3 regions of the Mesorhizobium japonicum MAFF 303099 genome follow, and region 1 is predicted to be linked to each of the others. Evidence: riboswitches for the same ligand, from Rfam matches in the RefSeq annotation. Region 1 holds a riboswitch; each other region holds the start of a gene.
What was found. Region 1 has a riboswitch for cobalamin ahead of MAFF_RS06645 (DUF1636 family protein). Riboswitches for the same ligand answer to the same signal wherever they lie in the genome.
Positions count from the first base shown of each region.

Region 2: linked by a shared signal. The riboswitch ahead of bluB (5,6-dimethylbenzimidazole synthase) and the one ahead of MAFF_RS06645 (DUF1636 family protein) in region 1 are both predicted to bind cobalamin.
Region 3: linked by a shared signal. The riboswitch ahead of MAFF_RS20905 (aromatic ring-hydroxylating oxygenase subunit alpha) and the one ahead of MAFF_RS06645 (DUF1636 family protein) in region 1 are both predicted to bind cobalamin.

Region 1 covers NC_002678.2:1,144,176-1,154,638, reverse strand. The annotation lists gene cobG (precorrin-3B synthase) at 1-409, opposite strand, end outside; gene cobN (cobaltochelatase subunit CobN) at 406-3,786, opposite strand; gene cobW (cobalamin biosynthesis protein CobW) at 3,805-4,842, opposite strand; gene MAFF_RS06645 (DUF1636 family protein) at 4,845-5,273, opposite strand; cobalamin riboswitch at 5,313-5,517, opposite strand; gene MAFF_RS06640 (winged helix-turn-helix domain-containing protein) at 5,547-6,746, opposite strand; gene MAFF_RS06635 (NADH-quinone oxidoreductase subunit A) at 7,080-7,445, shown strand; gene MAFF_RS06630 (NuoB/complex I 20 kDa subunit family protein) at 7,436-8,017, shown strand; gene MAFF_RS06625 (NADH-quinone oxidoreductase subunit C) at 8,022-8,627, shown strand; gene MAFF_RS06620 (NADH-quinone oxidoreductase subunit D) at 8,637-9,827, shown strand; gene MAFF_RS06615 (NADH-quinone oxidoreductase subunit E) at 9,828-10,463, shown strand, end outside.
Region 2 covers NC_002678.2:6,168,140-6,178,602, forward strand. The annotation lists gene MAFF_RS30440 (TetR/AcrR family transcriptional regulator) at 74-682, shown strand; gene MAFF_RS39485 (hypothetical protein) at 778-1,761, shown strand; partial or broken gene bluB (5,6-dimethylbenzimidazole synthase) at 1,848-2,507, opposite strand; cobalamin riboswitch at 2,556-2,735, opposite strand; gene MAFF_RS30450 (histone deacetylase family protein) at 2,857-3,783, shown strand; gene MAFF_RS30455 (exodeoxyribonuclease VII small subunit) at 3,787-4,038, shown strand; gene MAFF_RS30460 (DUF2277 domain-containing protein) at 4,138-4,404, shown strand; gene MAFF_RS30465 (pirin family protein) at 4,445-5,365, shown strand; gene dxs (1-deoxy-D-xylulose-5-phosphate synthase) at 5,467-7,380, shown strand; gene MAFF_RS30475 (hypothetical protein) at 7,529-7,822, shown strand; gene MAFF_RS30480 (GFA family protein) at 7,819-8,220, opposite strand; gene MAFF_RS30485 (TlyA family RNA methyltransferase) at 8,394-9,158, shown strand; gene MAFF_RS30490 (class I SAM-dependent RNA methyltransferase) at 9,155-10,393, shown strand.
Region 3 covers NC_002678.2:4,037,016-4,047,478, reverse strand. The annotation lists gene MAFF_RS20930 (alpha-glucosidase family protein) at 1-364, shown strand, start outside; gene MAFF_RS20925 (ABC transporter ATP-binding protein) at 394-1,506, shown strand; gene MAFF_RS20920 (DUF680 domain-containing protein) at 1,590-1,841, opposite strand; gene MAFF_RS20915 (DUF680 domain-containing protein) at 1,909-2,112, opposite strand; gene MAFF_RS20910 (DUF680 domain-containing protein) at 2,185-2,388, opposite strand; cobalamin riboswitch at 2,883-3,083, shown strand; gene MAFF_RS20905 (aromatic ring-hydroxylating oxygenase subunit alpha) at 3,198-4,445, shown strand; gene MAFF_RS20900 (hybrid-cluster NAD(P)-dependent oxidoreductase) at 4,466-5,563, shown strand; gene MAFF_RS20895 (alpha-ketoglutarate-dependent dioxygenase AlkB family protein) at 5,650-6,291, opposite strand; gene arfB (alternative ribosome rescue aminoacyl-tRNA hydrolase ArfB) at 6,383-6,820, opposite strand; gene MAFF_RS20885 (phosphoenolpyruvate carboxykinase) at 6,902-8,512, opposite strand; gene MAFF_RS20880 (response regulator transcription factor) at 8,856-9,557, shown strand; gene MAFF_RS20875 (sensor histidine kinase) at 9,657-10,463, shown strand, end outside.

The sequences.
Region 1 (10,463 bases):
CCACCACGACAGACACCTTCGGCCCCAGTCTTGGCGTCAGCCCGGCCTCTTCAACCGCCGCCCTGATCCGCTCAGCCAGCGGTCGCGGATCGGCGATCTCCCGCGGGTCGATGCCCGCCAGCGGCCCTGTCTCCACCGGCACTCCGGTGCGCACCGCAATGCCCAGCGCATCGACTTCCGCCGCGAGCAGTGCAGCGCTTTCCCTGGTCAGTCCGCGTATCTGCAGGCTTCCACGCGCTGTCACTTCCATGATGCCGTTGCCATGCCGCAGGGCGGATTCGGCCAGACCGATCGACAGCTTCGGCGACAATCCCACATAGACCGCGTTGAGCCGCACCAACAGCCCGTCGCCGGTCTGCATCGGCGCCGACAGGGCCGGACAGGCGCCGCGACGTGAGAAGGCGTTCATGCCGCCACTCCCAGCGCCTCGGCCTCGGCAATCAGCGCGGCGAGATCGTCGTCGATGGAATTGCGCAAGGGATGCCAGAGTCCGCGCCGGCGCGCCGACAGGAAACGTTCGGCAATGACTTTGGCGGCTGCCGGATTTTCCCGAAGGATGAAGGCGCGAACGTCCGCGTCGCCGACATAGGCGTCGTGCACGGCCTCGATCAGCGCGCCCGATATGGCGTGCGTGGTTTCGGCGAAGCCGACCAGTCGGTCGACCGTCTCGGCGAATTCGGAGGCGCCGCGCGGGCCGTGCCGCATCTGGCCGGATATGAAGCGGGGATTGATCGCGCGGGCGCGCACCACCCGCGATACGGCCTCGCTGACCGAGCGCGGCTTCGGCTTTTGCGGGTCTGTCGTATCGAGCACGATGACATCGGCATTCCGGCCAAGCGCGGCAAGCGCAGCCGAAAAGCCGCCGATAAAGGCGACGTCGGCGGAGCCTTCGAGGATGTCGCGGCCGGGGTCGTCGCCAGTGTGGACCAGAAGATCGGCTTCGGCGATGCGGGTTTCGAAGGCGCCGGGCGCCGAGATGCCTTCGCCGCCGGCGCCGCCATAGGCGTGTGAGGTGGCGTCGAGATACGCGCGGCCGATCTCTTCGCGCGCCGCCCAGTCGCCGCTAGACAGGAGATCCTCGACGCCGGCGCCATAGGTGCCGGGTGAGGTGCCGAAAATGCGCGGGCTGATCTTGCCATCCGCTCGGGTCCGGGCCGCGAGCGGGTTTTCCGAATCCTCCTCGTCGCGGGCGGCGACGGCGTTGGCGGCGGCGTCGATCAGCGCGATCTGGGTTGGGAACATGTCGCGGAACAGGCCCGATATGCGCCAGGTGACGTCGACGCGCGGGCGGCCGAGCGTGGCCGGCGGCAGCACTTCGATGCCTGTGATGCGGCCGGTGGCGGCATCCCATTGCGGCCGGCAGCCCATCAGCGCCAGGCCTTGCGCGATCTCCTCGCCGCCGGTGCGCAACGAGGCCGAACCCCAGAGGTCGATGACCAGGGAACGCGGCCAGTCGCCATGCGATTGCAGATAGCCGCGCACCACTTCTTCGGCCGCCGCCTTGCCCAGATCATAGGCGGTCGGCGTCGGCATGGTGCGGGGATCCGACGTGAACAAATTGCGGCCGGTGGGCAGCACGTCGGAGCGGCCCCGCGCCGGCGCGCCGGCCGGCCCGGCCTTGACGTGGCGGCCATCGAGCGCGGCAAGCAGTGCGGCCTTTTCAGCCTCGGCGCTTTGGCGGCGCATGGCGTCGGACTCATCGTCGGGTGCGCGGCCGTAAATATGCAACCCGTCCTTGATGGCGAAGTCCTTGAGATCGCAGAGCCAGGCGTCGATGCGGCGCAGCGCCTCGTCGGGCGCGTCGGTCCTGGCGACACCGGCTTCGGCGGCGAGGCCGGTCTTTTGCGCCGTGTCGACGATCAGCCTGGCCAGACGGTCGCGGCGGCGGCGGTCGAGGCCGTCGGCCTGGGCGTATTCGTCGACCAGGCGTTCGAGCTTGTGCTGGTTTTCGTCAAGTCCCGCACCGGTCAGCGGCGGCGGCAGATGGCCAAGGGTGACGGCGGCAATGCGCCGCTTGGCCTGCGCCGCCTCGCCGGGATTGGAGACGATGAAGGGATAGATGACGGGCAATGCGCCGGTGACGATCTCGGGGAAGCAGGTCTGCGACAGTGCAACGGTCTTGCCCGGCAGCCATTCCAGCGTGCCATGGGCGCCGACATGGATGAGCGCATGCACGCCGAGCGATTTGCGCAGCCACAGGCCGAAGGCGAGCAGGGCGTGGCGGGGCGCGAGTGTCGGGTCGTGATAGTCGGCGCGGCGATCGGCGGAGCGGCCGCGGTCTGGGGCGAGGGCTACGGTGATGTTGCCGAAGGTCGTGGCGCGGAAAGGGAAGTGTTTTTTGCTCGATAGCGAAGGCTTGTGCGAGGCGCCCCCCTCGCGCAAACCTGTCTCTTCTTCTGCTTTTCCCCACGCCGCCTCAACGGCAGTCATTACCTCGGCGGGCAACTCTTTCGAGAGTCCGACATAGTCTTCCAACCCTAGCCCGTCGCCGCCCCGCTCCAATAGATCCAGCAACGCCCGCGGCGATTGCGGAATCCCCTCAACGCCATAGCCCTGCTCCTTCAGGTCATGCAGCATGGCCAGCACGCTGGACGGCACATCGAGGCCGACGGCGTAGCCGGTGCGGCCAGGGGCGCTGGGATAGTCGGGGATCAGGACGGCCAGCTTGCGCTCGGCGCGGGGCGTCTCCTGCAGCTTGATGAAGGCTGCCACGCGGTCAGCGACCTGCGCCACTCGATCCGGTTCCGGCCGGTTGGCGAAGGCGCGGTGGCCAAGGGCGGGATCGACATCGCTTTCGCCCTTGAAGGAAATCGCGCCGGCGAGGATGCGGCCGTCCAGTTCTGGCAGCACGACATGCATGGCGAGGTCGGCGGGCGCCAGGCCGCGCTGGTTGTTTTCCCAGACGTCGCGGCGGGTGGTGGCGACGATGACCTGGAAGACCGGCACGCCGGCGCGGTCGAACAGGGTTTCGACGCCCGGTTCAGCACCGGAGGCGAAGGCGGTGGCGGTGATGATGGCGGCGGGTCTGAGCGTGGCGAGGGCGGTTTCCGCGAAGGCCAGGGATGTCGGGTCTTTGAGGCTGGAGACGAAGATGGGGACAGGCGTCATGCCGCGCTGCCGCAGCGCGTCGAAAAGGACGTCGATGGGCGCGACGTCGGCGGCCAGCAGCATCGAGCGGTAGAAGAGAATGGGCGCGACCTTTCCCTCCCTCTCGAGGGGGAGGGGGACGACGCCGCGGCCTGGCTGGTAGTAGCCGGCCTTTGGCACCGCCACCGGCTCAACAACGGCCGCGTCCTGCCCAGCCAGCCTGGCCAGCCTCTGCACCAGCGCGCCCATATTGGCCGGGCCGCCCTCGCGGAAATAGCCGAGCAGCGCGTCCAATTCCTGGCGCGGCAGCGTCGAGGCTTCGATCAGGCGCAAATCCTCGTCGTGGCTCTCGCCCGGCAACAGCGCCAGCTGGATGCCGCGCTCTCGGGCGGTCGAGGCCAGCTGGTCGCAGCCATAGCGCCACCAGTCGTAGCCGCCGAGGATGCGCACCAGGATGATCTTGGCGCGGCGCGCGACGCTGTCGACCCAGAGGTCGACGGACATGGGATGGCGCAGGTCGCGGAGCGCCGCCAGCCGCATCGAGGGCAGGCGGCTGGCATCCGCTTTCCAGGCGGCCGCCAGTCCGGCGAGGTCGCTGTCGGTGAAGGACAAGGCCACGATATCCGCCGGCGTCTGCCGCAGATCGACCGGCTCGGCGAGGTCGTCGAGCGAGGCGGAGGTCGTGGTGAGGATATGCATCGCGGCCCGTGTCTGAAATCAGCCGGCGAGTATACGCTCGATTGCCGGGCGGTTCAGCCCCTTGAGGCCGATCACGACCAGGCGCGAACGGCGGTCGTCTTCGGCCGTCCAGGCACGGTCATAGTAATGATTGACGCGCGGGCCGACGGCCTGCAGCAAAAGCCGCATCGGCTTGCCGCCGACCTCGACGAAGCCTTTCACGCGCAGCACGTTTTCCTGTTCGGCGGCGGCGGCGACGCGTTGTGCCAGCTCGTCCGGATTGGCGATCGACGGGATGTCGACGATGAAGGTGTCGAAGTCGTCATGTTCGTGGTCGAAGGCGCCGTCATGATGGGATTTGCGGTTCTCGATATCGTCCTCGACCGCGAGACCGAGCCCGAGCAGCACCGAGGGGTCCACCTTGCCATGCGAGGTCGACACGATCTTCACGGCGCGGGCGGAGTGTTCGCCAATGATGGCGTTGGCGCGGGCCGAACCGGCGGCATCCATCAGGTCGCTCTTCGACAGGATGATCAGGTCAGCGCAGGCGATCTGGTCCTCGAACAGTTCCTCGACCGGGTCGTCATGGTCGAGGCTGTCATCACCGGCACGCTGCGCCTGCAGGGCGTCCATGTCGTTGGCGACGCGGCCTTCGGCCAGCGCTGGGCCATCGACCACGGCGATGACGCCGTCGACGGTCACGCGGCTCTTCACCGTTGGCCATTGAAAGGCCTGGACCAGCGGCTTGGGCAGGGCCAGGCCCGAGGTTTCGATCAGGATGTGGTCGACCTTCGGGTTGAGCGACAGGATCTGGTCGAGCGCCGGCACGAAATCGTCGGCCACGGTGCAGCAGATGCAGCCATTGGCCAGTTCGACGATGTTTTCCTCCGGGCAGGTGTCGATGCCGCAGCCCTTCAAGATCTCGCCGTCGATGCCGATGTCGCCGAACTCGTTGACGATGATGGCAATGCGCTTGCCGCCGGCGTTTTCCAGGAGATGGCGGACCAGCGTCGTCTTGCCGGCGCCGAGGAAGCCGGTGACGACAGTGCAGGGGACGCGGGTGACGGAAGCGCTCATGATCAATCCTTCAACAGGTCGAGGGGAGGAATGCGGGCCACGAGGCCGCGCTTGAGGGAATCGGGCCGGCCGCGCCACGGAATGAGGCCGTCCGTCGAAGTGGCGAAGAGTTTGGCGCCGGTGACGAGGTCGGTGCCGCTGGTCGCGGTCAGGTCGCCGAAGACGTAGCTCCAGCAGCCATCGCGCAGGATCGCGGCACTCAGGCGGCGCTTGCAATTGCCTAGGCACTCGACCGTGCGGATGCGGATGTTCTCATCCACTGCGGCCTGGCGCGTGTCTTCGGCCAAAAGTTCGCCGGCGCGGGGATGGGCATCCGAGCCGGTCTCGTCGCGGCACGAGGCGCAGACGATGACCGTGACGCCGGCCAAGGCTTCGCCGTCGGCGGACGCATTGTCCGCTGTGCCAGCCGAAAAACTGCCGTTCTGGTCCAAAAGCCGGGCTCCTTGCCCGGAAACCCGCCGGGCGATCGGATTCTTTTGTCGCAGACGGCAGGTCTCCTGGCTCGCGGGTCATCGCCTTGGGTGCCGCCTTCCCGGGAACGTCCCAGTGGCTTTCGGCCTTGGCTCTTCGCTTACAGTTGCGGGGACAGCCGCGGATTTGAGATCGAAATCCCGCACCGCATTCCCTCTTAGCCCCTGCCGTTGCGGGCAAGGGACCGTCTGGAGCGGATTTAGGCTCTTGGAGGCAGTGGTGTCAACGCGCGGCTACGACATGGCGATGTCGGCGAGCGCCGGACCCAGATCGCCGGCGGGCGTCACTTCGATGCGTTCAAGGCCAAGCCAGCCCTGCATCTGCTGCAGTTCCTCGAAGAGTTGCGCGGCGGTTTCAGGTGGCGCGCCGGGTTCGGCGTAGGCGGCGTGGACGCGCAGGACGCTGGCTGGCCGGTCTGCCTTGAGGTCGACACGCGCGACGATCCTATCGCCGAGGAGGAAGGGCAGGACGTAATAGCCGTATTGGCGCTTTTCGGCGGGCGTGTAGATCTCGATGCGGTAGTGGAAATCGAACAGCCGCTCCGAGCGCGAGCGCTCGAAGACGACCGGGTCGAACGGTGCCAGCAAGGCGCGGGCCCCGATTTTCCGGGGCAGGCGGGCGTCCTTATGGAGATAAGCCAGCTTGTCCCAGCCTTCGACACGCACTGGCACGAGCTCGCCCAACTCGACCAGTTCCTCCAGCCGGCCTTTCATGTCGGCCGGCGACAGCCGAAAATAGTCGCGCAAATCGCCTGATGTCGCCACGCCGTGGGCACGAGCCGAGATGCGCAGCAATTCGCGGTGCGCGTCCTCGGCCGCCGGCACCGGCAGATCGAGGATCGCCTGCGGCAGCACGCGCTCGGGCAAATCATAGAAGCGCTCGAAGCCGCGGCGGTGTGCCGTGGTGATGCGCCCGGCCCAGAACAGCCATTCGAAGGCATGCTTGGCATGGCTCCAGCCCCACCAGCCGCCCGAACCTTTCTGGCCTTCCAGCGCCGAAGCCGCGATCGGGCCGCGCGCGACGACCTCGCGGTAGATCTCTTCTATATAGGCGGCATGCTCGCGGCCCCATTTGGCCAGGCCCAGATACATCTCGTCGCCGTGCTCGGCGCGCTGCATGCGCCAACGCATCAGCGGGTAGGTCTCGACCGGCAGGAAGGACGCCTCGTGCGCCCAGTATTCGAAGACCATGCGCTTGCGCGTCACGGCGGCATTGTCGAGCAAGGCCAGGGGATAGGGGCCAAGGCGGGAATAAAGCGGCATATAATGCGCGCGCACCACCGCGCTGACGGAATCGATCTGCAGCAGGCCGGTGCGGGAGAGCACGCGGGCGAAGTGGCGGCGGTCGGGTGTGCCATTTGGGCGGGGATCGAGAAACCCCTGTGCGGCGAGCGCGATGCGCCGAGCCATCGCAAGCGAGATTTTTTCCTTCATGCAGGCATCACTCTGAGGTGCTTCGACTGTGGGTCTGACGGGTGATTCCGGTCCATGCTAGCAGGGTTTTGGCCGCAACCCTGTCAGGAGAGAAAAGTGGAGTAAAAATAGAAGGAAATCAAACAGGAGCGGATCGGACCAGTTTCTCCGGATATGCCGTCCAGGTCGGCGTTTTGAACAAGGTTTGACTTGCTTCGCTGGAAGTGCTGCGCTAACCCTCGCCGCGTTGCAGCATAGGCCCCTTAAAACGGTTCAGCGGTTAATCTGTCACGCTTCCGCAATAAGGTCCGGTGCTGTAATCAAAGTGGATTGGCGCCAACGGAAAGCCGCTGCATGAACGCACTTCTCAGTTCGTACCTGCCCATCGTCCTGTTCATCGGCGTGGCGCTGGTCGTCGGCCTGGCGCTGCTGGCCGCACCGTTCCTTGTGGCCTATCGCAATCCCGATCCCGAAAAGCTTTCCGCGTACGAGTGCGGTTTCAACTCGTTCGACGATGCCCGCATGAAATTCGACATCCGCTTCTACCTGGTGTCGATCCTGTTCATCATCTTCGATCTGGAAGTGGCCTTCCTGTTTCCCTGGGCCGTGTCCTTCTCGAAGATCGGCATGCTCGGCTTCTGGTCGATGATGGTGTTTTTGGCAGTGCTGACCATCGGCTTTGCCTATGAATGGAAAAAAGGAGCGCTGGAATGGGATTGAACGACAGTTCAGGCACCCTCGTCGCGCCGAAGCCGAAGGGCATCATCGATCCCAACACCGGCAGGCCGGTGGGGGAGGATGATCCCTTCTTCCTCGAAATCAACAATGAGCTCGCCGACAAGGGGTTCCTGGTCACCTCGACCGAGGCGCTGATCACCTGGGCGCGCAGCGGCTCGCTGATGTTCATGACCTTCGGTCTGGCATGCTGCGCCGTCGAGATGATCCACACCTCGATGCCGCGCTATGACTCGGAGCGCTTCGGTGTCGCGCCGCGCGCATCGCCGCGCCAGTCCGACATCATGATCGTCGCCGGCACGCTGACCAACAAGATGGCGCCGGCGCTGCGCAAGGTCTACGACCAGATGCCGGAGCCGCGCTACGTCATCTCGATGGGCTCCTGCGCCAATGGCGGCGGCTACTACCACTATTCCTACTCGGTGGTGCGCGGCTGCGACCGCATCGTGCCGGTCGACATCTATGTGCCCGGCTGCCCGCCGAGCGCCGAAGCTTTGCTCTACGGCATTCTTCTCCTGCAGAAGAAAATCCGCCGCACCGGCACGATCGAACGGTAAATCCATGGCCGCATCCCTTAGCGAACTGTCGACCTATCTCGGCGAAAGGCTGATTGGTCGCGTCAACGACGCTGATATCGCCTATGGCGAGCTCACCATGCATGTCGAGCCGCGCAACCTCATCGAAGTCGTGACCTTCCTGCGCGACGATCAGCGCTGCCAGTTCATCTCGATCATCGATGTCTGCGGTGCTGACTATCCGTCGCGGCCCAAGCGCTTCGACGTCGTCTATCACCTGCTTTCGCCGAAGCAGAATGTGCGCATCCGGCTCAAGGTGCAGGCCGACGAGGAGACGATGGTGCCGTCGATCACCGGTGTATTCCCGGGGGCCGACTGGTTCGAGCGCGAGACCTACGATCTCTATGGCGTGCTGTTCTCCGGCCATCCCGATCTGCGCCGCCTTTTGACCGACTACGGTTTCGAAGGCCATCCGCTGCGCAAGGATTTCCCGCTGACCGGTTTTGTCGAAGTGCGTTACGACGACGAAGCCAAGCGCGTCATCTACGAGCCGGTCGAGCTCAAGCAGGAATTCCGCAATTTCGATTTTCTCTCGCCATGGGAAGGGACGGATTACGTTCTGCCTGGCGATGAAAAAGCCAAGACGAATTGAGGCGCCACAATGGCTGAGACCTCCGTCCGCAATTTCAACATCAACTTCGGCCCGCAACACCCTGCGGCGCACGGCGTTTTGCGCCTCGTTCTGGAGCTCGACGGCGAAGTCGTCGATCGCGTCGATCCACATATCGGGCTGCTGCATCGCGGCACCGAAAAGCTGATCGAGGCAAAAACCTATCTGCAGGCTGTGCCTTATCTCGATCGGCTCGACTATTGCGCGCCGATGAACCAGGAGCATGCCTTCGCGCTCGCCGCCGAGCGCCTGCTTGGCATCGAAGTGCCGAAACGCGGCCAGTTGATCCGCGTGCTCTATTGCGAGATCGGCCGCATCATGTCGCACATCCTCAATGTGACGACGCAAGCCATGGACGTCGGAGCGCTGACGCCGCCGCTGTGGGGTTTCGTCGAGCGCGAAAAGCTGATGGTGTTTTATGAGCGCGCCTCCGGCTCGCGCATGCATGCAGCCTATTTCCGCCCCGGCGGCGTCCATCAGGATCTGCCGCGCCAGCTGGTCGAGGACATCGGCAAGTGGATCGACCCGTTCCTGAAGTCGATCGACGACCTCGATCGTCTGCTGACCGGCAATCGCATCTTCAAGCAGCGCAATGTCGATATCGGCATTGTTTCGCTGGCCGATGCCTGGGCCTGGGGCTTTTCGGGCGTCATGGTGCGTGGTTCTGGCGCGGCCTGGGACCTGCGCAAGTCGCAGCCCTATGAGTGCTATTCGGAAATGGATTTCGACATTCCGATCGGCAAGAACGGCGACTGCTACGACCGCTATCTCGTGCGCATGGAAGAAATGCGCCAGTCGGCCAGGATCATGCGCCAGTGCGTCGACCTGCTGCTTGGCAAGGAAAGCACCGGTCCGGTGTCGAACCTCGACGGCAAGGTGGTGCCGCCCAAGCGCGCGGCGATGAAGCGTTCGATGGAAGCGCTGATCCACCACTTCAAGCTTTACACCGAGGGTTATCGCGTGCCGGCCGGCGAGGTCTACGCGGCCGTCGAGGCGCCGAAGGGCGAGTTCGGCGTCTATCTGGTCTCCGACGGCACCAATAAGCCCTACCGCTGCAAGCTGCGCGCGCCCGGTTTCGCGCATCTGCAAGCCATGGATTTCCTGTGCCGCGGCCACCTGCTGGCCGACGTCACCGCCGTCCTCGGCTCCCTCGACATCGTGTTTGGTGAGGTCGATCGCTAAATGTCAGTCCGCCGTCTCGCAGAAGCCAGCGTCCAGCCAGTATCCTTCGCCTTCAACCGGGCGAACGCGGCAGCGGCGAAGCAATGGATCAAGAAGTACCCGAAGGGCCGCGAGCAGTCGGCGATCATTCCGCTGCTGATGCTGGCGCAGGAACAGGAAGGCTGGGTCACCAAGGCAGCGATCGAGACGATTTCGGACATGCTCGGCATGCCGCGCATCCGTGGGCTCGAGGTCGCGACCTTCTACACGCAGTACCAGCTCAATCCCGTCGGCACCCGCGCGCACATCCAGGTCTGCGGCACCACGCCCTGCATGCTGCGCGGCTCGGAAGCACTGATGGATGTCTGCCGCTCGAAAATCCATCACGACCAGTTCCACACCAATGACAAGGGCACCTTGTCGTGGGAAGAGGTCGAGTGTCTTGGCGCCTGCGTCAACGCGCCGATGGTGATGATTTTCAAGGACACGTTCGAGGATTTGACACCGGAGCGGCTGGCTGAAATCATCGACCTCTATGATGCGGGCAAGGGCGCCTCGGTGGCGCCGGGACCGCAGAATGGCCGCACCGGCTCGGAGCCGGCTTCCGGCCTGACGACGCTGAAAAGCGAAAAGGCGATCCTCAAGTCGACCCGCGAT
Region 2 (10,463 bases), 2.0 Mb from region 1:
TGAGGATTAGATAGAGCATACGTCGCGTATGTCAATTGGCATACGAAGCGTATGTGAATAGGACCAGACGGAAATGCACAGACCCCGCAAGGAAATGATCGCCGAAACGCGCGCCAAGCTGATCGCCGCGGCCCGCCAGGCCTTTGGCACGATCGGATATGCCGAAGCGTCGATGGATGATTTCACGGCATCGGCCGGGCTGACGCGCGGCGCCCTCTATCACCATTTTGGCGACAAGAAAGGACTGCTGGAGGCGGTTATCGCCGAAATCGACGGCGAGATGGCGGCCCGGGTGAATGAGGTGGCGTCGAGAGCGCCGACCCGCTGGCAGCATTTCGTCGACGAATGCACGACCTATATTGAAATGGCGCTGGAGCCGGAAATCCAGCGCATCATATTCCGCGACGGTCCGGCCGTGCTGGGCGATCCGGCGCAATGGTCGAATGCCAATGCCTGCGTCGGCTCAATGACCGATCATCTGACCGCGCTGCAGCGGGAGGGGGTGGTCGTCCCGGGCGTCGACCCCGAGACCGCCGCACGGCTGATCAACGGGGCGAGCAGCCAGGCGGCGCAGCGGATCGCCAATTCGAACGACCCCGAAGCGACGTCGAAGATCGTGGTTGCAGCGTTCAAGCAACTGCTCGAGGGACTGCTCAGAAAACCAGCTTCGCAACAGAACTAAAACCCCCGTCGGGCGCTCCGCTAATCACAGCCCGCGATTGACAATCCCGGGGGTGAGCGCATCCTTCCCAGCCATCTCTGAGGGGAGATTCGGGCATGTGGGATTTCGATATCGGCAGGTCGGTGTCCATCATGATGCGGACCTGGCCTTTCATTGTCTTTCGCATGATCATCTATTTCGGCATCACGCTGGCCTATATCGTGGCGACCGGCACCGGTGCGTCGGTCGGCTATGGCGTCGGCCATATCTCCACCGATCCCGACGGGCCGATGTCCTTTGCCCTATGGGGCGGCGTGGTCGGCTTTGGCGTCGTCTCGATCGCCGTCTACTGGATCCGCGAATACATCCTCTACGTCGTCAAGGCGGGCCATATCGCCGTCATGGTCCATCTGATCGACGGCCGGGATGTTCCCGACGGCCAGAACCAGATCGCCTATGCCAGGCAGGTCGTGACCGAGCGTTTCGCCGAGGCCAACATCCTTTTCGTCGTTGACCAGTTGGTCAAGGGCGCCATCCGCGCCATCACCGGCCTGCTCGGCGGCATCGCCGCCTTCCTGCCCATTCCGGGCCTGAGCGGCCTCGTCTCCTTCATCAACACGGTGATCCGCCTGTCGCTCACCTATGTCGACGAGATCATCCTCGGCTACAACATCCGCATCAATTCGTCCTCGCCGTTCGAGACGGCCCGGCAAGGCGTCGTGCTCTACGCGCAGAACGGCAAGACCATGGTCAAGAACGCCGTCTGGCTGGCGGTCATCATGTGGGGCGTCTCATTCGTCATCTTCCTGCTGATGCTGGCCCCGGCCGCCGCTATTCTTTTCCTCATGCCAGGGCAACTCGCCGGCTGGGCTTTCGTGCTCGCCATCGTCTTTGCCTGGGCCTTCAAGGCCGCGTTCATCGAGCCCTTCGCCATCGCTTGCCTGATGCAGGTTTATTTCAAGACCATCGCCGGCCAAGTGCCTGATCCGGCCTGGGATATCAGGCTGGCCGAGGCGTCGTCGAAGTTCCGGGAGTTGAAGGACAAAGCGCTGGCCTCCTTCGGCGGCTCGCGCTGGGGCACGGCCGGCGCGACGCACTGATCGGCGGGATTCGCCTGCGCAGCAGCAACGGTGTTGAGGCGCGCCACCGCCGACTTGAGTGGCGCTTCACCTTGCCCGCAAAAAGTCTCGCTCATGATCAGTTCGGGCAGCGGCAGCCGCCGGCCCCAGCCATGTGTTTCCAGGTCCGGTTTGGGTGCGAACTCGGAAACCCGGCCGACGCAGAGATAGGCGATCGGCGTCACGTGCTCGGGAATGGCCAGCAGGCTTTTCAACGCTTGCGGCTCGATGATGCTGACCCAGCCGACGCCGACGCCTTCGGCGCGTGCGGCCAGCCAGAAATTCTGCACCGCGCAGACCGTGCTGTAGAGATCCATCTCCGGATTGTGCCAACGTCCCAGCGGCGAGTTTTTTGAGCGCTCGCGGTCGCAGGTGATGCAGATGTTGAGGGCGCTTTCGCAGATGCCTTCAAGCTTGAGCTTGCGGTAGAGCGCCCGTCTTTCCACATCGATTTCAGGCAATTCCTGTTCGCGCGCGGCCAGGAACAGGTCGCGCACCTCAGCCCGTCGTGCGGCGTTGCGAATGACGATGAAGTTCCATGGCTGCATGAAGCCGACCGACGGTGCATGGTGGGCGGCAAGCAGCAGCCGCGCCAGCACCGCGTCGTCGAGCGCGTCGGGCAGGAAATGGCTGCGCACGTCGCGCCGGGTGAACATGGCGCGGTAGACCGCGTCACGCGCCATCTGGTCAAATCCGTCACCGACAGGAGCGGTCATGTGTTCCGGCATCGCTCGTCCCCTTGCGATTGCAATCAATGTCGTCCGCCTGACCATGCGGATGACGATGCCTGCCAGGCCGGTCTTCTGGCTCGGGATCAACCCGCGTCCGGTGCCTTCCCGTCATCGACAGTGGCATTTACCGGCGCGGTCCCCCTTACAGCGTTGGGCACGCCACGGAGTTCAACCGTGTTCCCGATTCTCCCGCTTGCGGCGGGCACCAGGCAGTGGCGGCGACCTTACGCCGAAGCCGCGGCCGCGCCAATCCCCGCAGCGACGCCAATGGACGCAGGCGCGATTTTCCCCAGTCATCAGGCTGCAATGCATGGCCATCGCGGCGCCGGGGCACTAGATAGGGAGCATGACAACCCGTCTCTACACGCATCCGATCTTCCTCGAACACATCACACCGCCCGGTCACCCCGAGCGGCCGGACCGCTTGCGCGCCATCGAGCGCGTGCTCGACGACGAGGCCTTTGCCGCGCTCGATCGCGTCAAGGCGCCGGAGGGCGACGAGGCCACCATCCTCTACGCGCACCCCGCCGATTTCGTCGCCCGTGTGCGTGCCGCCATTCCCGAAGAGGGCATTGCCCGCATCGATGCCGACACCACCGCCAGCCCGAAGAGCTGGCAGGCGGTGATCGCCGCGATCGGCGCCGCCAACGCGGCCGTCGACGACGTCTTCGCAGGCCGCGCCGACAATGTCTTCGTTGCCGCGCGGCCGCCTGGCCACCATGCCGAGAAGACGACGGCCATGGGCTTCTGCTTCTTCAACACAGCGGCGATTGCCGCGCGCTATGCGCAGAACAAGCATGGCGCCGAGCGTGTCGCCGTCGTCGACTGGGATGTGCATCACGGCAACGGCACGCAGGATATTTTCTGGGACGATCCCTCGGTGCTCTATTGCTCGACGCACCAGATGCCGCTCTATCCGGGCACGGGCGCGAAGACCGAGACCGGCGCCGGCAACATCGTCAACGCGCCCTTGGCGCCGCAGACCGGCAGCGAGGTGTTTCGCGATGCCTTCCTGTCGCGGGTGCTGCCGTCGCTCGACAATTTCGCGCCCGACCTGATCATCATCTCGGCCGGGTTCGACGCGCATCACCGCGACCCGCTGGCCGAGATCAACCTGACCGAGGACGATTTCGACTGGGCGACCGGCCAGCTGATGCAGCGCGCCGCGCGCCACAGCGGCAACCGGCTCGTCAGCCTGCTCGAGGGCGGCTACGATCTGCAGGGACTGGCATTTTCGGTCGCCGCTCATGTCGGGCGACTGATGAAAGGATGAATGATGGCTGGTGAAACCAACGAAGACGTCAAGGCGATGAGCTTCGAACAGGCACTCGACGCGCTGGAGAAGATCGTCGATGATCTGGAGCGTGGCGACGTGCCGCTCGACCAGTCGATCCGCATCTACGAGCGCGGCGAGGCGCTGAAGGCGCATTGCGACCGGCTGCTGAAGGCCGCCGAGGACAAGGTCGAGAAGATCAGGCTGTCGCGCGACGGCAAGCCGGTCGGAACCGAGCCGCTGGACGCGGATTGAGGCACGGAACAGCCTTACCGGTTTTTGGACACGATCGTGGTTGAGGATTAAGCTCGTCCCGATTGAAACGGCTCCAGGACAAGAGGAGATACGGAAGCGATGTGCAGAAACATCAAGACCCTGTTCAATTTTGATCCGCCGGCAACCAATGACGAAGTCCGCGACGCGGCCCTTCAGTTCGTCCGCAAGCTGAGCGGAACGACACGGCCGTCGAAACAGAACCAGCATGCGTTTGACCACGCCGTCGAAGCCATTGCGGCATCGGCGCGAGAGCTTCTCGATTCGCTCGAAACCAACCAGCATCCACGCAATCGCGAAGAGGTGGCGGCCAAACTGCGGGCAAAGGCGGCGATCCGCTTTGCCTGATGCGGCCAGAGCGGTCATCGACCGCTGACGAGGAGAGTTCATGAGCTTCTTTCCCGGGAAAGACCCTGAAGCCGGCGACGCCTTTGCCAGCGACCAGATCGAGTTGATGGTCATCCCGAACGCCAAGGACATTGGCGGCTTCGAGGTGCGCCGCGCTCTGCCGACCGCCAAAAGGCGGCTGGTCGGGCCTTTCATCTTCTTCGACCGCATGGGCCCGGCGATCCTGCGCGCGGGCCAGGCGCTTGACGTCCGTCCGCATCCGCATATCGGGTTGTCGACGGTGACCTATTTGTTCGACGGCAAGATCCGGCATCGCGATTCACTCGGCACCGAAATGGTCATCCAGCCCGGTGACGTGAATTTGATGACCGCCGGCCGCGGCATCGTGCACTCCGAGCGCACGCCGGAGGAATTGCGCGGCGCGCCGATGTCGATCTCCGGCCTGCAGACATGGCTGGCATTGCCTGACAACAAGGAGGAAGTCGCGCCGGTGTTCGAGAACACCGCTGCCTTGCGGTTGCCCGAGATCGATGCCGAAGGCGTCCGCGGCCGCATCGTCATCGGGGATTTTCAAGGGTTGCGCTCCCCGGTACGGGCCGACACCGAGACGCTTTACGCCGACCTCAGACTGGCGCCTGGCGCCAGCGTGAAGATTGCCGCCGATGCGGAAGAGCGCGCCATCTACACGCTAGAAGGCGAGGTTGCGATTTCGGGCGACGTCTTCCCGGCTGAACGGCTGCTGGTGTTCCGGCCCGGTGATGAGATCATCATATCGTCGCAAACCGGTGCGCACTTCATGCTGTTCGGTGGCGCCTCGCTCGGCTCGCAGCGCTATATCTGGTGGAATTTCGTCTCCTCGTCCAAGGAGCGCATCGAACAGGCTAAGCAGGAATGGAAGACGGGCCGCTTCGATATCGTTCCTGGAGATGAGAAAGAGTTCATCCCGCTGCCGGAAAGCTGAGGAAGTCGGCGAGGGGACCTGATTGATCCGCGTCATCGACACGCATTTACTTTCGCCGGCCGGCGGCCTATCTCGCCGTTGAACAGAAAGCCTGAGCTCCCGTGAACGCAACGCCGCATACGCCGCTTCTCGACAAGGTCCGCATCCCGGCGGATCTGCGCGCGCTTGACGAGAGCGAGCTGCCGCAACTGGCGTCCGAGCTTCGCCTCGAACTGGTCGACGCGGTGTCCCGCACCGGCGGCCATCTCGGCGCCGGCCTCGGCGTGGTCGAACTGACGGTGGCGCTGCACTACGTCTTCAACACGCCGGACGACCGGCTGATCTGGGATGTCGGCCACCAGGCCTATCCGCACAAGATCCTGACCGGCCGCCGCGACCGCATCCGCACATTGCGCCAGGAGGGCGGCCTGTCCGGCTTCACCCGCCGCGCCGAGAGTGAATACGATCCCTTCGGCGCCGCCCATTCCTCGACGTCGATATCGGCTGGCCTCGGCATGGCCGCCGCTCGCGACCTCTCCGGCGGCCGCAACAATGTCATCGCCGTCATCGGCGACGGCGCCATGTCGGCCGGCATGGCCTATGAGGCGATGAACAATGCCGGTGCGCTCGATGCCCGGCTCATCGTCATCCTCAACGATAACGACATGTCGATCGCGCCGCCCACCGGCGCCATGAGCGCCTATCTGGCGCGCCTCGCCTCGGGCAAGGCCTATGCCGGCCTGCGCGATTTCGGCAAGAAGCTGACATCCTATCTCGGCAAGCGCGCCGATCGTGCGATCACAAGAGCGGTCGAGCATGCGCGCGGCTATGTCACCGGCGGCACGCTGTTCGAGGAGCTCGGTTTCTACCACATCGGCCCGATCGACGGCCACAATCTCGAGCATCTGATCCCGGTGCTGAAGAATGTCCGCGACAATGGCGAAGGCCCGGTGCTGATCCATGTCGTCACCCAGAAGGGCAAGGGCTATGCGCCGGCGGAGGCTGCGGCCGACAAATACCACGGCGTCAACAAATTCGACGTCATCACCGGCGCGCAGGCCAAGGCGCCGGCCAACGCACCGGCCTACACCAAGGTGTTCGCCGAAAGCCTGATTAGAGAAGCCCGCGAGGACGACCGGATCGTCGCCGTCACCGCCGCCATGCCGAGTGGGACGGGGCTGGATCTGTTCGGCGAAGTGTTCCCGTCACGGACCTTCGACGTCGGCATTGCCGAACAGCATGCGGTGACCTTTGCTGCCGGTCTCGCGACCGAAGGCTACAAGCCGTTTGCGGCAATCTATTCGACCTTCCTGCAGCGCGCCTATGACCAGGTCGTCCATGATGTCGCCATCCAGAAACTGCCGGTGCGTTTCCCGATCGACCGCGCCGGCTTCGTCGGTGCCGATGGCGCCACCCATTGCGGTGCTTTCGACACAACTTTCCTGGCAAGCCTGCCGGGCTTTGTCGTGATGGCGGCCGCCGACGAAGCGGAGTTGCGCCACATGGTGCGCACGGCGGCAGCCTATGATGACGGCCCGATCGCCTTCCGCTATCCGCGCGGCAATGGCGTCGGCGTCGACATGCCGGAGCGCGGCGAGGTTCTCGAACTCGGCAAGGGCCGCGTCGTTCGGGAAGGCAGCAAGGTGGCGCTGCTGTCCTTCGGCACGCGCTTACAGGATTGCCTGATCGCTGCTGAGGAACTCGGCGCGGCGGGGCTTTCCACCACCGTTGCCGATGCCCGCTTTGCCAAGCCGCTCGACGAGGATCTGATCCGGCGGCTCGCCCGCTCGCACGAGGTTCTGGTGACGGTGGAAGAGGGCGCCATTGGCGGCTTCGCCAGCCATGTGCTGCAGTTCCTCGCCCATGAAGGACTGCTGGAAAGCGGCTTGAAGGTGCGCCCGCTGGTGCTGCCTGACGTGTTCACCGATCACGCCAAGCCGGAAAAAATGTATGCCGATGCCGGGCTCGATGCCGCCGGCATCGTGCGCACCGTTTTCACCGCGCTCGATCATACGGCCCGCGCCCAGCGCGCCTGACTCAAAACCTCTAGCGCTTGAATCAGTTTGCCGGCTTGATTTCGTAACGCATTGTTAACACTGCTGTTTGGCGTTTTGCTTACCGTGTCCCTTGGCCGTTTTTCAACGGCGCCCTGCTAGATCGGCGTCAGGCAGGGAGACAAAAACAATGAAGACGCTTCTGTGCGGCGTGGCCCTCTTGGCCACTATAGTCGCGCCGGCCGCCGCCGAGACGCGCTATGACCGCAATCTCGAAAAGGCGGCGCTGGGCATCATTGCCAGCAAGATGGGCGATATTCGCGGTGGCTTTTCCTACAAGCAGGTGCCGCAGCTTGTGGTCCTGCCGGATCCTGTTCCGCCGCCCGCCATCGCCACCGAGCATCCTGCCGTGCAGGCATCAGGGGGTCGCGACGACGGTTTGTCCCCGGCCGTCGAGCGCCAGGTGTCCCGCACCATCTTCTAGAACCACATATCGCGCACGCAACGCCCGTCGCGGGGCAGGTCGTCATATGTGTCCAGGCCATCTAAATGATCGATCGGCAGATCGGCGACCGCCTCGGGCGGCGCCAGCCGCACATTGACGGCAATGCGTGTTCGACCAGATTCCTCGGCGCGCAAACCACGCCAGGCGAGCACGCAGGCGCAGGTCGGGCAGAACAGGATTTCGAGTGACGGCGTGTTCTTTCCGGCGCGCGTGTAGCTGCCCATCGGCCCTGAAACGCGAATGCGTTCGTCGACATAGTCATAGGCCCAGAGCACGCCATAGCGACGGCAGAGCGTGCAGTTGCAGGCCGTCACCGGTCCGGGATCGCCTTCCAGGGTCCAGTGGGTTGCGCCACAATGGCAGGTTCCCGTCAGCATTCGTTCTCCTCCGAGTTCTGACAGCAAACGGCTCTCCCCCTTAACATTGTGCCGGACGCAAAGCGATTCCTGTAGGCCGCGGAGCGGCTTGATGCATTCGATTGCGTGCGGCGATGTTCTTCGTTCCGTCCCAATGTCCTTGCCTTCGCTGCCGGCTTTCGCCATGAAGGCAGATGAACTCGCCTCTGCCAGCCAGCACCCGCCAGCGGCTCGACGACCTGCTCGTCCAGCGCGGCCTGTTTGCCAGCCGTTCGCGTGCCCGCGACGCGGTTGAGCGCGGCACGGTGACGGTTGACGGGGTCATGGCCCGCAAGCCCGGTCAGAACGTTTCGCCGCAATGCCTTGTTGCCATCGATGATCCGGCGCAGGGCTATGTCTCGCGCGCGGCGCTGAAGCTCATCGGCGGGCTCGATCACTTCAGCCTCGACCCAGCCGGCCGCGAGGCACTCGACATCGGCGCTTCGACCGGCGGCTTCACCCAGGTGCTGCTGGAGCGTGGCGCATCCCATGTCATCGCGATCGATGTCGGGCACGGCCAGATGCATCCCGATGTCGGCAAGGACCCGCGCGTGACGGTCGTCGAAGGGTTGAATGCCCGCGATCTCACCGCCGCGGATCTTGCCGGCCGCAATCCAGATTTCATCGTCTCCGACGTCAGCTTCATCTCGCTGAGACTGGCGCTGCCGCCGGCGCTTGCCCTCGCTAAGCCTGGTGCTGCCGCGGTCTTTCTGGTCAAGCCGCAATTCGAGGCGGGTCGCGAAGCGATCGGCAAGGGCGGCCTGTTGAAGGACCCCTTCGATGCCGCCCGCGTGGCCGGCCTGCTGCAGGATTGGCTGGATGCAGTTCCCGGCTGGCGTTCGCTCGGCCTGCATCTGTCGCCGATCGAAGGCGGCGACGGCAATCGCGAATTCCTGCTTGGTGGGATCAAGGATCGATGAGCGCGCGCTTCACCGTAAAAAAGCTTGGCGCCCAGGGCGACGGCATTGCCGAGACCGAAAGCGGTGACCTGTTCATCCCCTTCACGCTGCCCGGCGAGAGCGTCACCGCAGCGCGCGAACGGGATCGCGCCGCGTTGATGGCAGTGCTGGAGGCCTCGCTGCTGCGTATCGAGCCCGCCTGCCGCCATTTCACCGAATGCGGCGGCTGCGCCCTCCAGCATTTCGAGGCCGAAGCCTATCGCCAGTGGAAACGCGACAAGGTGGTGCACGCCCTGAAGGGCATCGATTGCAGCATCGACGAACTGGTCGCCTGCGCGCCGCACACGCGCCGCCGTGTCGTGCTTGCCGCCCGGCGCAGCGAGACGGGCATGCTGCTCGGCTTCAACCGTCATCTGTCGCCGGAAATCATTTCCATATCGGAATGCCCGATCTCGCTGCCCGAGATCGTCGCGGCGCTCGACCGGTTGAGGGCGCTCGCCGATTTGATTTGCGCCACCACCAAATCGTTCCGGATGGCGGTCACCGTGACGGGTTCGGGCCTCGATGTCGCGGTGTACGAGTCCGGCAAGCTCGGCGAACACCAGCGCCGCATCGCCTCCAATTTTGTCCTGGCGCAAGGCTTTGCCAGGCTGTCCATCGATGACGAGATCATCATCGAACCGAGGAAGCCCGTGGTCATGTTCGGCAGCGTTGCTGTCGCCGTGCCGCCCGGCGCCTTCCTGCAGGCGACCGAGGCAGCCGAGCAGGCCATGGCCGAGATCGTCGGCACACATCTGAAACGCGCCAAGAAGGTCGCCGATCTTTTCGCCGGTTGCGGCAGCTTTGCCTTGCGGTTGGCCGCGAAGTCGGAAGTCCATGCGGTGGAGGGCGATGCGGCGGCTCTCTCGGCGCTTGATCGGGGGGCACGATTCGCGACCGGCCTGAAGCGGGTGACGGGCGAGCGCCGCGACCTGTTCCGCCGGCCCCTAACGTTCAAGGAGTTGAACACCTTCGACGGCCTTGTCTTCGATCCGCCGCGCGCGGGTGCCGAGGACCAGTCGAAGCAGATCGCCCGCTCGGATGTTCCCTTCGTTGCCGCGGTGTCCTGCAATCCGGTGACGCTCGCTCGCGACCTGCGCATCCTCATCGACGGCGGCTATCAAGTGAAGAGCGTGACGCCGATCGACCAGTTCCTGTGGTCGTCCCATGTCGAGGCGGTCGCCCTGCTGGATAAGCCCAGGAGAAGGCGCGGCTGAGACCGGCCGTGATCACGTTTCGTTGAGGCCGGGCACTTCGGCCTCTCCCGGCCCAAACCGGCCGGATTGA
Region 3 (10,463 bases), 2.9 Mb from region 1:
CCAGGCCAAGCCCTGGCTGCCGGTGCCGGCCAAGCATCTGGCGCAAGCGGTCAATGTCCAGCAGGGTGACCAGGCTTCACTGCTCGAGCACTATCGGCGCTTCCTCAGCTTCCGCCGCGCCCATCCGGCGCTGGCCAAGGGCGACATCACCTTCATCGAAAGCGAGGGCGACACCGTCGCCTTCACGCGCCGCGCCGGCAACGAGCAGGTTGTCTGCGTCTTCAACCTCGGCGCCAAGCCGGCCAAGGTTGACCTTGGCAGCCGATCCCTGCAACCTTTGCCGGGACACGGGTTTTCCGGGCAGGCGAGGCCCGGTTCGATCGAGCTTGGCGGTTACGGCGCCTGGTTCGGGCGCATCGACTGAATTTTTGAGAAATCACTGGGAGGAAACCAATGGCCGATGTCAATTTGAGGCAAGTGAAGAAGTCCTACGGCAATCTCAACATTCTCCACGGCATCGACCTCGATATCAAATCGGGCGAGTTCATCGTCTTCGTTGGTCCATCGGGCTGCGGCAAGTCGACCTTGCTGCGCTCGATCGCCGGGCTCGAGGAAATCACGTCGGGCGAACTCAAGATCGATGGCGAAGTGGTCAACGATGTGCCGCCGTCCAAGCGCGGCATCGCCATGGTGTTCCAGTCCTACGCGCTCTATCCGCATATGACGGTCTACGACAACATGGCGTTCTCGATGAAGATCGGCAAGGAAAACAAGGCCGAGATCGACCGCCGCGTGCGCCAGGCGGCGGAAATCCTGCAATTGACCAAATATCTCGACCGGCTGCCCAAGGCGATGTCGGGCGGCCAGCGCCAGCGTGTCGCCATCGGCCGCGCCATCGTGCGCAATCCGAAAGTGTTCCTGTTCGATGAGCCGCTGTCGAACCTTGACGCCGCACTGCGTGTCGCGACCCGCATCGAGATCGCCAAGCTCAAGGAATCGATGCCCAACACGACGATGATCTATGTCACCCACGACCAGGTCGAGGCGATGACGCTTGCCGACCGCATCGTGGTGCTGAAGGACGGCCATGTCGAACAGGTCGGCACGCCAATGGACCTTTACAAGAAGCCCGGCAATCTGTTCGTCGCCCAGTTCATCGGCTCGCCGGCCATGAACATCCTGCCGGCAACCATCGACAAGACCGGCAACCCGACCGTCGTCAACCATGTCGGCGGCCGCAAGGCGACGGTGCCGATCACGACGCCCGCCTCGGCCAAGGGCGCGGCGGTCAGTTTCGGCGTGCGGCCGGAAGATCTGATGATCGCCAGCGGCGCGGACTATCTGTTCGAGGGAGCGGTCGACTATATCGAGCAGCTCGGCGAGGTTCAGCTGGTCTATGTCGACATCGGCCGCGCCGACCTGCCGCTGGTGACCAAACTGCCGGGCAATGTCGAGGTCAAGCGCGGTTCGACATTGCGGCTGAGCGCCAATGCCGAAGACCTGCATATCTTCGATGCAGACGGACATTCCTTCGCGCTGCAAAGACCGGAAGCAAAAGCGGCCTGAGGCCGCCGGTCCTGCCGCGTCAGGGCGAAAAAAAGCGGCGGGCCAGGCCCGCCGCTCTTTTTTTGGAAAATCAGCTTCGGCTGTTAACGGCCGAAGAGGTTCCGATCGCTGCCCTGAGGGGCGGACTTCTGCACGTCGCCCGACGAATTGAGCAGCTTGTAGACAGGCGAGCCGTTCTCGCGGATCGAACCCGTACGCGAGTTGTCGATCGAAGTTACGGCGGGCGAAGTTACGGCAGGCTGGTTGGCGCCATTGGAGCCAAAATTGTCGCTGCCCGCAAAAGCGCTGCCGGAGATGGCCAGAACGCCGGCGGCGGCAAGGATGATCTTGTTCATGTTAGTCTCCTGAATTTCTGGATTCCACAGGAATGGCCGGCAGAACCGCCATTCCCGAGAAGCGGCATCACCTGCCGAAGAGGTTGCGATCGGCGCCCTGCTGAGCAGGCACCTGCGTGGCCGGAGCCGACTTGTCGACCGAAGCCGTGTAGGAAGTGTCGACCGTAGCGGCCGGCTGGTTGGCACCGTTGGAGCCAAAATTGTCGCTGCCAGCGAAGGCGCTGCCGGAAATGGCCAGGACCGCGGCGCCAGCAAGGATGATCTTTTTCATGTTGTTCTCCTGAATTTGTCAAAGTCGGCCAGAGCGGCGGGCGAAAAGCCCGCCATTGGCCTGGATCCGTTGTTAGTTGTTGCCGAAAAGGTTGCGATCAGCGCCCTGGGCAGGCGTCTGAGCAGCCGGTTCCGACTTCTTGGTCGAAGCGGTGTACGAGCTGTCGACGGCAGCAGTGGCTGCGGGAGCATTCGAACCATAATGATCGCTGCCAGTAGCGAAGGCGCTGCCGGAAATGGCCAGAAGGGCGGCGGCAGTGAGAACAATCTTTTTCATTTTTAGTACTCCAGTATTTTTTCCGTCCGTCTAGCGGCGTGTCTTGGGATTGAAATCGCGTCGTTCGGACCGCCCCGATGTGGGAAAGCCAGATCGCCGTTTCCAATCACGAAGTTGTTCCGTGTGGACCAAGAATCCACCACTTGAAATTGTGCCAAGGGCTTCCATGCCAAACATTTTTCTTATTGATATCAATTTGTTATGCAAAGCCAGCCGCAAGGTCACAGACTGTTTCGGAGGTCCAGCGTTCACACCCTCCTGCACGCACCGTCAACAGAAACGAACCGTTCGGTTCGATTTTAGAACCTGCTAATAGTCACTTTTCGAAACCGTTAGCCTTTTTTGCCCCCGTTCCGGGTCGATTTTGATAACCGGTACAGCTGTCGCGGAGACGATTTTCGTGACAGCTGTCCTTGACCCGATCATCGCGCATGCGTGTCGCGCCACATGGATGCGATGTCGCTTTCATGCCGATGTCGCAAACGCCGTCGTGATTAGATCATGTCATCTCAGGTGCCGCTTCGTGACGACGGGGCGGAGAATTGGGAAGCCGGTCAAAGTCCGGCGCTGCCCCCGCAACGGTGGTGGAGTTCAAGTCGCAACGGGAGACCACTGGGCAAAAGCCTGGGAAGGTGTCGCGACCGTCCGCAAGGACACTCCAGAGCCCGGAAACCAGCCCGAGATTTTTGAACTCGACTGATCGCGGTGGGCGGTCAAGAGGCGGATGGCGCTTGCCCGGCTATCGCCGGGCTACGTCTAATCCTTCCTCAATCACCACCAGTTCAGTCCTTGAAGTATGAGGACAGGACATGGATGCGCGCAACGATATGCTGAGGCTCTTGAATGGCCGCAGAGAGGGCTTCTCGCTCGAGCAGCCCTTCTATACCGATCCCGACTTCTTCAAGCTCGACATGGAGCTGATCTGGTATCGCGACTGGCTGTTCGTCGGCCATGATTGCGAACTGCCCAAGCCCGGCAGCTTCATCACCGTGCAGATCGGCGACTATCCGGTCGTGCTGGTGCGCGATCAGCAGGGCAGGATCAACGCATTCCACAATTCCTGCCGCCATCGCGGCAGCCGTGTCTGCAACACCGACAAGGGCACGGCCGCCAAGCTGGTCTGCCCCTACCACCAGTGGACCTATGAGCTGGATGGAAGGCTGTTGTTTGCCCGCCAGATGGCCGACGGTTTCGACAAGAGCCAGTTCGGCCTGAAGCCGGTCGCCTGCGAAAGCGTTGCCGGCTATATCTTCATCTGCCTGGCCAAGGAACCCGCCGACTTCGCCCCGATGCGGGCGATGATCGAACCTTATCTCAAGCCGCACCGGCTCAGCGAAGCAAAGATCGCCTTCGAGAGCACCATCGTCGAGAAGGGCAACTGGAAGCTCGTCTGGGAAAACAACCGCGAGTGCTACCATTGCGCCGGCAATCACCCTGAACTGTGCAAGACCTTCCCGGAAGCCCCGACGGTGACCGGCGTGCAAGGCGCCGACAGCGATCCGGAGATGCTGGCACACTGGGCCAAATGCGAGGCGGCCGGCCTGCCGAGCAAGTTCCGCATCGACCCGGCGGGGCAATACCGCGCCACCCGCGCGCCGCTGCTGCGCGACGCGGTCAGCTACACGATGACCGGCAAGCGGGCGGTGAAGAAGAACCTGTCCGACAGCGTCTCGGCCGACCGCATCGGCACGTTGATGCACTATCACTATCCGACGACCTGGAACCATATCCTCATCGATCATGCCGTCACCTTCCGCGTGCTGCCGATCAGCGCCACGGAAACCGCGGTGACGACCAAATGGCTGGTGCACAAGGATGCGGTCGAGGGCGTCGACTACGATCTTGCCGAACTCACCCATGTCTGGACCGAGACCAACGACCAGGATCGCCGCATCGTCGAGGAAAACGCCTTCGGCATTCTGTCGCCGGCCTATGAACCCGGTCCCTATTCGGAACTGCATGAGGGCGGCGTGATCCAGTTCGTCGACTGGTATGCCCGCTTCATCGGTCCGCGCCTTGCCGGAGATGGCCGGCCGGCGTTGCGCAGCGTTGCTTGAGAGGTTGAGGGATGAATGCGATGACGGATCTTGGCCTCTATCGCCATCTCGACCAGATGGCGCCCTGGAACGACAGGCTGCAGGTGCTGGAAGTGATCGGCGTCAGCGACGAGGCGCCTGACGTCAAGACCTTCACCTTCCGCTCCGACAACCAGACCTGGTTCCGCTACAAGCCGGGACAGTTCGTGACGCTGGAACTGCCGACGCCGGACGGGCCGCTGATGCGCACCTATACGCTGTCGTCGTCGCCGTCTCGGCCGTTCTCGATCGCGGTGACGGTGAAGGCGCAGGCCGGCAGCATCGGCACGCGCTGGATGTTCGATCACCTGGTGCCCGGTTCGCACGTCAAGGCCTATGGGCCGAGCGGCGACTTTTCGCTGCACAGCCATCCGGCGGCCAAATATCTGTTCATCTCGGCCGGCTCCGGCGTGACGCCGATGATGTCGATGCTGCGCTGGTTGAACGATTGCGCGCCATGGACCGATGTCGGCTTCGTCAACTGCGCGCGGCGCCCGGAAGAGATCATCTTCCGCAAGGAGCTCGAACTGCTCGGCGGCCATATGCCGGGCCTGTCGCTCGGATTCATGATCGAGGAGCGGTCGAGCCGCGAGGGCTGGTACGGCCATATGGGCCGCATCGACGCGATCCGGTTGCCGCTGCTGGCGCCCGATTTCCGCGAACGCGAGATCTTCTGCTGCGGGCCGGACCCTTTCATGCGCGCCGTGCGCGGCATGCTGGAAGCCGCCGGCTTCGACATGACGAAATACCACCAGGAGAGCTTTGCCGCACCCGCGGTGGAGGAAGTTCCGGCGCCGTTCGTGTCGCCCGGTGAAGACGGCGTGACCGTCCCCGTCGAAGCGACACCGATCCGCTTCGCGCTTTCGGTTGTCGATGCCGAATGCGTCGCCGGCCAGACCGTGCTGCAGACGGCGCGCGCCTCCGGGGTGCGGATCCCCGCGGCCTGCGAATTCGGCCTATGCGGGACCTGCAAGGTGAAGAAAGTCTCCGGCGCCGTCGAGATGAGCCACAATGGCGGCATCCTCGACCACGAGATCGATGACGGCTTCATCCTAGCCTGCTGCTCGAAGCCGCTTTCGGCTCTCGAAATCGAGGCGTAGCAGCGTCGGGCGGCCCCTGTACGGCGCGGCCTTGCCAAGCAATTGCGGCTGTTTCCAAGATCCTGGCGGCTCGGTAGGGACGCGCGTCAGGATCGGCTTGTAAGGCATTCTTCGTGCGGCTTCGTCACCCGACGCAGCGTCAGATTGATCCTGCCGCCGTTCTTGAGCAGCGCCGAGGTCGAGGGATAGATGCGGTCGACGCCGTGGAAGGCGAGACGGCCCTCGCCACCAAGCACGACGACATCGCCGCTCTTCAGCCTGAACGATTTCGTGGCGCCGTCGCGCGTCGTCTGGCCGACCCTGAACAGGCAATCGTCACCCAGCGAGACGGAGACGACAGGCGCCGAGAAGTCCGCCTCATCACGGTCCTGGTGCAGACCCATCTTCGCGTCGGCCGTGTAGAAATTGATCAGACAGGCCTCCGGCGGATTCGGATAACCCGACACCTGCCGCCAGAGATCGAGCAGGCTCTCCGGGATCGGCGGCCAAGGCTCTCCGGTCAGCGGATGCGTCGGCTGGTAGCGATAGCCGCGCTCCTTGTCGGTGACCCAGCCGAGCGGGCCGCAATTGGTCATGCGCACGCTCATCTCCTTGCCGGTGCGCGGCATGGCCGGCACGAACAGCGGCGCCTGCTGGACGATGCTTCTCACATCCTCGACCAGCGCGTCCTGGATGGCGCGGGAGAGATAGGCCGGCATGTGGCGAACGCCTTTGGGCAGAACGAGCATGAGGTCGGTTGACAATCCGGTTGCTGCGTTGACCTTGAAGAATGCCACACGGAGGCGCTGACAACGACCCGAAAACGCTCCGGCTGACGGATCAGTCGTCGCCGACGCGGCCGCGCAGCTTCTTGATCGTGCCGCGTCCGGCCTTGCTCTTCAGCCGCCGCTCCACCGCGCCTTTCGAGGGCCTAGTCTTCTTGCGGGGCGGCGGCGGCGGTTCGGCGGCCTTGGCGACAAGCGCCGTGAGCCTCGCCCGGGCGTCCGCCCGGTTCTGCTCCTGGGTGCGGAAGCGCCCGGCCTCGATGACGATGACGCCGTCCTTGGTGGCGCGCTGGCCGGCAAGCTTGATCGTGCGGGCACGCACGCGTTCCGACAGGCCTGCCGCGTTGGCCGCGTCGAAGCGCAGCTGCACGGCGGTCGCCACCTTGTTGACGTTCTGGCCACCGGGGCCCGACGAGCGGATGAAATCCTCGTGCAGGTCGCCGGGATGGATCACGGCTTCGTCCGCGATGATGATGTTGTCGTCGATCGGCATGCCGCAGTCATGGCGCGGCGGCGCGAAAAAGAAAAGGCCCGATCGAAACCGGGCCTTCAATGGTGCCGAGCGGCGTGGTGGCTACTCCGCCGCTTCCTGCATCCGGGGCGCCGCGCCCATGACGGTGGCATCGACATGCGGCTCGAATTTTTCGAAGTTGACGGCGAACATGCCGACCAGTCTTGCCGCCTGGCGGTCATAGGCAGGCTTGTCGGCCCAGGTCGAGCGCGGGTCGAGAATGGCGCTGTCGACGCCAGGCACCGCCACCGGCACCTCGAAGCCGAAATTGGCGTCGGTGCGGAATTCGCCTGTCTTCAGCGATCCGTCGAGCGCGGCGGTCAGCAGAGCGCGCGTCGCCTTGATCGGCATGCGCTTGCCGGTGCCGTAGGCGCCGCCGGTCCAGCCGGTGTTGACCAGCCAGCAATCGGCGCCGTGGCTGGCGATGAGCTCGCGCAGCAGATTGCCGTATTCCGACGGATGGCGCGGCATGAACGGGGCACCGAAGCAGGTCGAGAACGTCGCCTCGGGTTCGGTGACGCCCTTTTCGGTTCCGGCCACCTTGGCCGTATAGCCGGAGAGGAAATGATACATCGCCTGCGCAGGGGTCAGCCGCGCGATCGGCGGCATCACGCCGAAGGCATCGGCGGTCAGCATGATGATGTTTTTGGGATGACTGGCGCGCCCGGTCTTCGAGGCATTGGGGATGAAGTCGAGCGGGTAGGCGCAGCGTGTGTTTTCGGTGAGGCGGCCGTCGTTGAAGTCCGGCACGCCGTCGGCGTCGAGCACGACATTTTCCAGCACCGTGCCAAAGCGCTGCGTGGTGGCGAATATCTCCGGCTCGGCTTCGGCCGACAGCTTGATCGTCTTGGCGTAGCAGCCGCCTTCGAAATTGAAGATGCCGTGCGGGCCCCAGCCATGCTCATCGTCGCCGATCAGCGTGCGCGACGGATCGGCCGACAGCGTCGTCTTGCCGGTTCCGGAAAGCCCGAAGAAGACGGCCGCATCGCCGGCCGGCCCCTCATTGGCCGAACAGTGCATCGGCATCACGCCCTTCTGCGGCAGGATATAGTTGAGCATGGTGAATACCGACTTCTTCATCTCGCCGGCATAGGAGGTGCCGCCGATCAGCACGATCTGGCGGGTGAGGTCGACAGCGATCACCGTTTCCGTGCGGCTGCCGTGGCGGGCGGGGTCGGCGCGGAAGGACGGCAGGTCGATGATCGTCATCTCAGGCACGAACTGTCCGAGTTCGGCCTTGTCCGGACGGATGAGCAGATTGCGGATGAACAGCGAGTGCCAGGCAAACTCGGTGATTACGCGCGTCGGCAGTTTCAGCTCGGCGTCGGCGCCGCCGACGAGGTCCTGAACATAGAGATCCTTGTTCGCGGCGTGGGCAAGGAAATCGGCGAACAGCGTTTCGAACTGGGCCGGCGAGATCGCCTTGTTGTTGTCCCACCAGACTTCAGGCTCCGTGGCGGCGTCACGGACGACGAACTTGTCCTTGGGCGAACGGCCTGTGTGCTGGCCGGTCTCGGCGACCAGCGCGCCATGCGCGGTCAACCGGGCCTCGCCACGCCGGATCGCCTCCTCGTAAAGGGCGGCCGCGCCAAAATTATAGCGCACCATACCGGTGGTTTTCAGGCCGATACGATCGATCGGGCAAGCAGGATTGCGTTTGCCGACTTCCGACATTGGTGTCCCTTCTACGATTTGCCGCATCTTGCCGGCGCATTTTCCGGCACCCCCGTTGTGTGGGTCGAGATGGTCAAAACCAGAAAAGCCAAATGATATCAAATCATTAATCGATTTAAAAATTTTGAAAGTTGTTTAAATCGTTTATATATGCGAAAAGTTTCACGGTTGCCCAAAGGATTGGCGATGTTCGTTCGTCCAATCCATGTCGAGGTAGGATTGTGGCCTGCGGCACCCCGCGCGTGACAGCGGACAAGGCCTATGCCACATTTTGTACCTAATTTGTCCTGCAAAAGCCCCTTCTCTACGAAAGAAGGGACAGCTCATGAGGGAGCCGCTTGAAATGGCAACAATCGCGCTTGTCGATGACGACCGCAACATTCTGACGTCGGTGTCGATCGCCCTCGAATCCGAGGGATATCGCGTCGAGACCTACACGGATGGTGCGTCCGCGCTGGAAGGCCTGGCGGCGCGTCCGCCGAATCTTGCCATCCTCGACATCAAGATGCCGCGCATGGACGGCATGGAGCTCTTGCGCCGGATGCGCCAGAAGTCCGACCTGCCGGTGATCTTCCTGACCTCCAAGGACGACGAGATCGATGAATTGTTCGGCCTCAAGATGGGCGCCGACGATTTCATCCGCAAACCGTTCTCGCAGCGCCTGCTTGTCGAGCGGGTGCGCGCCGTTCTGCGCCGCGCCAGCGCCCGCGAGGCTGCGGCAAAGGCGCCCAGCCAGCAGGCCCGCTCGCTCGAGCGCGGCCAGCTCGTCATGGACCAGGAGCGCCACACCTGCACCTGGAAGGGCGAACCGGTGACGCTCACCGTCACCGAATTCCTGATCCTGCATTCGCTGGCGCAGCGTCCCGGTGTCGTAAAAAGCCGTGATGCGCTGATGGATTCGGCCTATGATGAGCAGGTCTATGTCGATGACCGCACGATCGACAGCCACATCAAGCGGCTGCGCAAGAAGTTCAAGGCTGTCGACGACGACTTCGAGATGATCGAAACCCTTTACGGCGTGGGATATCGGTTCCGAGAAGCGTGAATAGGGAATAGGCAGTAGGGGTTAGGCAGTAGGGAATCTCAGCCATTTCTCTATTCCCTACTGCCTACTGCCTACTCACTAAACAGGGCCTGCTATTCGATGGCAGTGGAAGCACAGCGAACAAGACCGACGGGCGCCGCCAGGCGGCCGTCGCGCATCATGCCGTCCTTCGTCTCGAAGATCACGGTGCCAATGCGCCGCTTCCTCGGCCACCATATCTTTTCCAGCCTGACGCGGCGCATCCTGTTCCTCAACCTTGCCGGCCTGGCTGTCCTGGTCACCGGCATCCTCTATCTCAACACTTTCCGCGACGGGCTGATCGATGCCCGCGTCGAAAGCCTGATGACGCAGGGCGAAATCATCGCCGGCGCGATCGCGGCGTCGGCGACGGTCGAGACCGATTCAATCAGCATCGACCCGGAAAAGCTGCTTGAGCTGCAGGCCGGCGAAAGCCTGGGACCGGGCTCTGACCAGCTCGACAATCTCGATTTCCCGATCAATCCCGAACGTGTCGCGCCGGTGCTGCGGCGGCTGATCTCGCCGACCCGCACGCGGGCTCGCATCTATGACCGCGACGCCAATCTGCTGCTCGATTCGCGCCATCTCTATTCGCGCGGCCAGATCCTGCGCTACGATCTGCCGCCGGTCGAGGAGGAGCAGCCCGACCTTGTCGAGCGCGTCCAGAAGTTCATCTTCGACTTCTTCCGCAACACGGACCTGCCGGTCTATCACGAGCAGCCGGGCGGCAATGGCGCGGCCTTCCCGGAAGTGGTCAAGGCGCTGACCGGCAGCCCGTCGACCATCGTGCGCGTCTCGGAGCAGGGCGAGCAGATCGTTTCGGTGGCGGTGCCGATCCAGCGCTTCCGTGCCGTTCTCGGCGTCTTGATGCTGTCGACCGAAGGCGGC